Linked DNA regions of Methylomagnum ishizawai. The protein of the gene in region 1 interacts with the protein of each later gene in a pairwise test. Links are inferred from orthologs where the notes say so. Each region holds a gene or a part of one and is shown in the gene's direction. Other genes may lie near its edges.

Evidence for each region.
Region 2: the proteins of B9N93_RS11425 (region 1) and B9N93_RS14165 interact in binary tests that used the Escherichia coli proteins (3 or more experiments, as listed by UniProt). The link is inferred for Methylomagnum ishizawai from one-to-one orthologs.

What each region holds. Positions count from the first base shown.
Region 1 is NZ_FXAM01000001.1:2,569,657-2,573,375, reverse strand. What follows is about bases 244-3,645. They hold B9N93_RS11425 (2-oxoglutarate dehydrogenase E1 component), read left to right. Parts: upstream 244-616; coding sequence 617-3,445; downstream 3,446-3,645. Other genes in these bases: odhB (2-oxoglutarate dehydrogenase complex dihydrolipoyllysine-residue succinyltransferase), read left to right, coding at 3,420-3,645; B9N93_RS11430 (EAL and HDOD domain-containing protein), read right to left, coding at 244-276. In the rest of the region: more of B9N93_RS11430, read right to left, coding at 1-243; more of odhB, read left to right, coding at 3,646-3,719. UniProt on the Escherichia coli protein: E1 component of the 2-oxoglutarate dehydrogenase (OGDH) complex which catalyzes the decarboxylation of 2-oxoglutarate, the first step in the conversion of 2-oxoglutarate to succinyl-CoA and CO(2).
Region 2 is NZ_FXAM01000001.1:3,194,433-3,197,645, reverse strand. Bases 141-3,036 are described here. They hold B9N93_RS14165 (ATP-binding cassette domain-containing protein), read left to right. Parts: upstream 141-587; coding sequence 588-2,486; downstream 2,487-3,036. Other genes in these bases: B9N93_RS14155 (universal stress protein), read left to right, coding at 3,027-3,036; B9N93_RS14160 (hypothetical protein), read left to right, coding at 2,511-3,014; B9N93_RS14170 (YcxB family protein), read left to right, coding at 141-547. In the rest of the region: more of B9N93_RS14170, read left to right, coding at 23-140; more of B9N93_RS14155, read left to right, coding at 3,037-3,213. UniProt on the Escherichia coli protein: Genetic data indicate it may be involved in ribosome assembly or function.

The sequences.
Region 1 (3,719 bases):
CACCGCGCCCGGCACGGCGAGGACGACCCGCGCCTTGGGCCAGCCCCATTCGGCGCAAGCGGCCAAGCCATCGGACGGCACCCGGACCAAGGCCCGGCCACCACCGACCAAATCGGCCAGGGACAGGCAATGGCTGGCCTCGCGCAAGGTCTCCGGCCCGGCCACGCCGCCCCCGCCCCGGCGCAGGGCTGCCCGGTCGCAAAACCTCAGCTCATAGCCGAACACCTCCAAGCCCCGGTCGAAAATCGGTAAACGACCCACCATGCCATCGAACATATCGTTCACTCCGCTGGTCCAAGCCACGCCTTGAGGGTAAGCAATGAATCGCCCCGCGACAAGGTTAGGGTCGATTTGTTGCGGCTCTAGTCCTACAATCTAAAGTAAACGCCGGACGGCCACACACCCCAATGACCCAACAGCCACGTCCCCCATCCGTTGCGCCGACCTACGCCTTTCCGACCGGTGCCCCGCACCGCCCCAGCCCCATCCCGTATCCGTGCCTGGACCTCCGCCCAGGCGGCACCACCACATCATACCTGCCATGGGGCCACCCCACCGGGCCACGCGGTCCCGGCCACCCATCGAAGACACCCAGTGGATATTCCAAGACGGCAATATGAACACGCTCAAATACCTATTCGAAGAGTCCTCCGCTTGCGCGGAGGATAACGTCGGTTTCCTCGAAGACCTGTACGAACGTTTCCAGCGCGATCCCGAATCGGTCGATCCCAGTTGGCGCGAGAAATTCAAGTCCATCCAAGAACCGGTGCGCCTGCATCCCGCCACCCCGCCCACGGCGACGATGCCCGCCGATATCGAGGAAGCCCTGCGCAAGCAGGCCGCCGTGGACCGGCTCATCTACCATTACCGCACCCGCGGCCACCAGGCGGCGGACAACAATCCCCTCAAGCTCGCCCCGCCCCCCGCCCTGCCGGACCTGGACCCGGCCCACTACGGCCTCGACGCCGCCGACCTCGACCGCCCGTTCTACGTCGATATCATGCGCGGCTCCAAGAAACTGCCGCTGCGCGAGATCATCGCCCGGCTCAAGCGCACCTACTGCGGGGCCATCGGTTCCGAGTACATGCATATCGTCGATAGCGAGATCAAGCAATGGGTGCGGGAACGGCTGGAAACCGCCACCACCTGGGCCTTGCCCGACGCCGAATCCCAGCGCTGGCTCTTGAGGATGCTGACCGCCGCCGAGGGCATCGAGAAATACCTGCACCGCAAATACGTGGGCCAGAAGCGCTTCTCGCTGGAGGGCGCGGAAAGCATGATCCCGCTGCTCGACGAGTTGATCCAGCGGGCCGGCGACCAGGGCACGCAGGAAATCGTGATCGGCATGGCCCACCGCGGACGCCTCAACGTCCTCATCAACATCCTGGGCAAGAAACCGGGTTCCCTGTTCCAGGAATTCGAGGGCACCTACACCAGCGCCCCGCCCCACGCCAGCGCGGGCGATGTGAAATACCACATGGGCTTTTCCTCCGACCTGCAAACGCCCAAGGGTCCGCTGCACCTCGCCATGGCCTTCAATCCCTCGCACCTGGAAATCATCAGCCCGGTGGTGGAAGGCTCGGTGCGCGCCCGCCAGGACCGCCGCGACGGCGACGGCGAAACCGGGGTGCTGGCGGTGTTGGTGCATGGCGACGCCGCCTTCGCCGGGCAGGGCGTGGTGATGGAAACCCTCAACATGGCCGAAACCCGCGCCTACACCACCGGCGGCAGTATCCACATCGTCATCAACAACCAGATCGGCTTCACCACCAGCAACCCGTTCGACGCCCGCTCCACGCTGTACTGCACCGACGTGGCCAACATGGTCCAGGCACCCGTGTTCCATGTGAACGGCGACGACCCCGAGGCCGTGCTGTTCGTGACCCAGCTAGCGGTCGATTATCGCATGAGGTTCAAGCGCGACGTGGTGATCGACCTGATCTGCTACCGCCGCCACGGCCATAACGAAGCCGACGAGCCGGCGGTGACGCAACCCGCCATGTACCGCTTCATCCGCCAGCATCCGCCGGTGCGGCGGCTCTACGCCGAAACCTTGATCCAGGCGGGCGTCATCAGCCGCGAGGACGAACTGGGCATGGAGGAAGACTACCAGGGTTCGCTCAAGCGCGACGAGATCGTGTCGCGCCCGGTGCTGCCGGACGCCGCCAGCTACCTGAAAACCAGTTGGGACCGCTATCTGGGCGCGGAATGGAGCGTGGACTACGATTCGACCCTGGACCTCGACACCGCCCGCGGCCTGGCCGGACAGATCGCCCGCGTGCCGGACGGTTTCTCGCTGCATTCCAGGACCGCCGCCGTCATGGACAGCCGCCGCAAGATGGCGACCGGGGAAATCCCGATGGACTGGGGCTTCGCCGAAACCCTGGCCTACGCCTCCCTGCTGAAAGAAGGCTACAACGTCCGCATCAGCGGCCAGGACGTGGGGCGCGGCACCTTCTTCCACCGCCACGCCGTGCTGTACGACCAGGACAATGGCGCGGCCCACGTCCCGTTGCACCATCTGGACGGGCCAGGCGGCAAATTCCATATCTACGACTCCCTGTTGTCGGAGGAAGGCGTGTTGGGCTTCGAGTACGGCTACGCCAGTTCCGAACCCGAGACCCTGGTGATCTGGGAAGCCCAGTTCGGCGATTTCGCCAACAACGCCCAGGTCGTCATCGACCAGTTCATCACCTCCGGCGAAACCAAATGGGGCCGCTTGTGCGCCCTCACCATGCTGCTGCCCCACGGCTACGAAGGCCAGGGACCGGAGCATTCCTCGGCCCGGCTGGAACGCTACCTGCAACTGTGCGCCGAGCAGAACGTGCAGGTCTGCGTGCCGAGCAGCCCGGCCCAGATTTTCCACCTGCTGCGGCGGCAACTGGTGCGGCGCTACCGCAAGCCCTTGATCGTGATGACCCCGAAAAGCCTGTTGCGGCACAAGCTGGCGATCTCGCCCCTGGAAGACCTGACGCGGGGCCATTTCCACAACGTCATCGGCGAGATCGACCCGCACGATCCCGACAAGATCACCCGCGTGGTGCTGTGTTCCGGCAAGGTGTTCTACGACCTGTTGGAAACCCGCCGCAAGGAACATCTGGAACATGTCGCCCTGATCCGCATCGAGCAACTCTATCCGTTCCCATTCGATTATTTCCTGGAACAGCTCTCCCCGTTCAACAACCTCAGGGAACTGGTCTGGTGCCAGGAAGAACCCGAGAACCAGGGCGCTTGGCACCAGATCAAGCACCGTTTCCTATCCCTCCTGGAAAAAGACATCCTCCTCGGCTACGCGGGGCGCCCCATGTCCGCCGCGCCCGCCGTGGGCCAATTCCACCGCCACCTGGAACAGCAGAAGAAAGTCGTGGAAGACGCGCTGTTCCGGGCCGTGAACCCTCAACAATCCGTCAGGATCGTCCATGCGCATAGAAGTCACAGTCCCTAACCTCCCGGAATCCGTCAGCGACGCCGTCCTGCTCGACTGGCACAAGCGGCCCGGCGACCCGGTCCTAAAGTCCGACAACCTCATCGACCTCGAAACCGACAAGGTCGTGCTGGAAGTGCCGGTGCCGGAAAACGGCGTCCTGCTGGAAATCCTCCGCCACAAGGGCGATGTGGTGACCAGCGGCGAATTGCTGGCCGTCATCGACACCGAGGCCAAGCCCGCGGCCGCGGCCCCGGTGCCGGAACCCCCCAAGCCCAGCGCCCCGCCGCCCGCC
Region 2 (3,213 bases), 620 kb from region 1 along the record:
GGGCGGGATTAACCAGGGTGTGATGATGACCGAGATCGAATACGAAGTGCGCGAGCAGGATTTGCTCGCTTTCAACGACCACCAACTCAAGAATTCCCAAGGGCTGCAAAAAGTCCTGCGCCGCCATCAGGGGATCGTGCCGGGCGTTTTGGCGGTGTTGTCCATGTTCCTCTGGTTCTACTATCAGGACACGCTATCCGCGATCTATGTCGCCGTCACCGCCGTGGCTTGGGGCTTGCTGACGCCGGTATTCCTCAAATGGCAGATGCGCCAGCGCATCCGCAGGATGTATTCGGACGCGGACATGGCCGCCATCCTCGGCAAGTACAAGCTGCGTTCGGAGCAAGATGCCCTGGTCGAGGTCAGCCGCGTCGGCGAATCGCGGGTGTCCTGGGCCGATATCCTCCGCATCGATGTGATCAAGGGCTATGTCTTCATTTTCGTGACCTTGGATACGGCCCTGATCGTGCCCTACGCGACCGTGAAAACCGGGGATTTGCGGGAGTTCCTCAAGGACGCCGACGCCCGCCTCGAACAGGCCGCCTGATGCGGACGGCGGCGGCACCGGGCGGCGGGGTGGGCTGGGTATGATCAATTTCAAGGCCGTGGCGTTGCGGCGTGGACAGCGCCTGTTGTTCGAGAATGCCTCGTTCACTATCCACAAGGGCGAGAAGGTCGGCATCACCGGGGCCAACGGCGCGGGCAAGTCCAGCCTATTCGGTCTGTTGCTGGACACGCTGCATCCCGAAACCGGCGAGTTTTCCATGCCGCCCGGCCTGGAAATCGCCCATGTAGCCCAGGAAACCCCGGCCAGTGCCAGCACGGCGCTGGATTACGTCATGGACGGCGACCGCGAACTGCGCCAGATCGAGGCCGAACTCCGGCAGGCGGAAGCCGCCAACGATGGCGTGGCCCTGGCTCATGCCCATGGCCGTTTCGAGGCGGTGGGCGGCTACGACGCCCCGGCTCGCGCCGCCAAGCTGTTGAACGGACTCGGGTTCGCGCCGGGCGACGAGCGGCGGGCGGTGTCGGAATTCTCCGGCGGTTGGCGGATGCGGTTGAATGTGGCGCAAGCCCTGATGTGCCGTTCCGACGTGTTGCTGCTGGACGAACCCACCAACCATCTCGATCTCGACGCCGTCATCTGGCTCCAGGATTGGCTGTCGGTCTATCCCGGCACCTTGCTCCTGATTTCGCACGACCGCGATTTCCTCGACGACCTCACCGACCACATCCTCCATATCGAGCATCAAGGCTTGACGCTCTACACCGGCAATTATTCGGCGTTCGAGACCCGCCGCGCCGAAATCCTGGCCCAGCAACAAGCCTCCTACGACCGCCAACAGCGCGAAATCGCCCATGTGCGTTCTTTCGTGGACCGCTTCCGCGCCCAGGCCACCAAGGCCCGGCAGGTGCAAAGCCGGTTGAAGGCGCTGTCCCGCATGGAATTGATCGCCCAGGCCCAGGTCGATTCGCCGTTCGAGTTCGCCTTCCTGCCGCCGGAAAAACTGCCGTCCCCGCTGCTCAAGCTAGACGATGCCGCCGGTGGTTATGGCGACAAGACTATTTTCAGCGGTGCCAAGCTCACGGTGAATCCGGGCGACCGTATCGGTCTTTTGGGTCCGAACGGCGCGGGTAAATCCACCCTGGTCAAACTGTTGGCGGGCGAACTGCCCTTGCTGGCGGGCCAGCGGCTGGCAGCGCAGGACCTCAGGATCGGCTATTTCGCCCAGCACCAACTCGAACAACTGCGGCCCGAGCACAGCGCCCTTTGGCATCTGCAAAAGCTCGATCCCAAGGCCACCGAGAAGGATTTACGCAACTTCCTAGGCGGTTTCGGCTTCCGGGGCGACCAAGCCCTCGACCCCATCGCGCCGTTCTCGGGCGGCGAAAAATCCCGGCTGGCCCTGGCTTTGTTGATCTACCAGCGGCCCAATCTGCTCCTGCTCGACGAACCCACCAACCATCTCGACCTCAATGCCCGCGACGCCCTGAGCCTGGCGCTACAGGATTACCAGGGCGCTTTGATCGTGGTCTCGCACGACCGCTATTTGCTACGTACCGTGGCCGATGATTTCTGGCTGGTGGCGGATGGCGTCATGGATGTATTCTCGGGCGATCTGGACGATTACCGGCTGTGGCTGTCCGCCCGCCGCAACGCCCGCGATAGCGATAGCGCCAAACCTGCCGCGCCCTCGCGCAAGGACCAGCGCAAATCCGACGCCGACCGTCGCAAGGCGCTGCGGCCTTTGCGCCTCGCCTTGGAAAAGGCCGAAGCGGCCATGGAAAAATTCGCCGCCCAGAAGCAAGCCTTGGAAACCCGATTGGCCGATCCCGAGCTATATCTGGCCGAGGCCAAGGCCCGCTTGCAAGCCGTGCTGCTGGAAAAGGCGGGCGTCGAGAAATCCCTGGAGGAAGCCGAAGGCGCTTGGCTGGAAGCGGGCGAAGCCTTGGAAGCCGCCGAGGCCGAAGGCATGGAGTCTTGATGTGGCCGTGCGGAGGACGCCCCGGTGCCGTTGATTAGGTTGTTCCTGGATGTCGCCTTGTTCAATAAAGGCCCGCGCGATGTGCCGGCCTCGATCTTCCTGCTGGGCTTGGTCGCGGCCACCAACCTGGCGGTGGCGCTGGCCTTGGCCCTGTTGGATGTCGATTGGCTGGAGGGCATCGCGCAATCCTTGGTGGGGATCGGGCTGCTGGCCGGGTTCCTGTGGATCGTCCTGGTCCTGGCCCATCAAACCCCCCGGTATTTGCAGACTTTCACCGCCGCCCTGGGTTGCGATACCCTGATCAGCGCCCTGGCCTTACCGCTGTTGGTGTGGTCGCGCTGGTCCGGGGAGAGCAGGGAGCTGGTGTTGACGGTGGTGACGCTGCTCCTGTTGTGGCAGATCGCGATCATCGGCCATGTGTTGCGCCAGGCCTTGTCCTCGTCCTACGCGCTGGGACTCGGTTTGGCCTTGGCCTATATGGCGGGCAGTGTCGAACTGATGGACCTATTGTTTTCCAACCCAGGTTGAGCGAGGCCGGGCATGAATTACCGACATATCTTGTTAGGGGCCGATTTTTCCGAACATGGCGGGCGGGTCGCCCAACGCGCCCTGGACCTGTCCCGCCGTCATCAGGCCGAGTTGAGCGTGGTCCATGTGGTGGAGAACCTTCAGTACATGGATGCGTCCTACGGACCCATCGTACCCTTTGAAATCGACCTGACCGGGC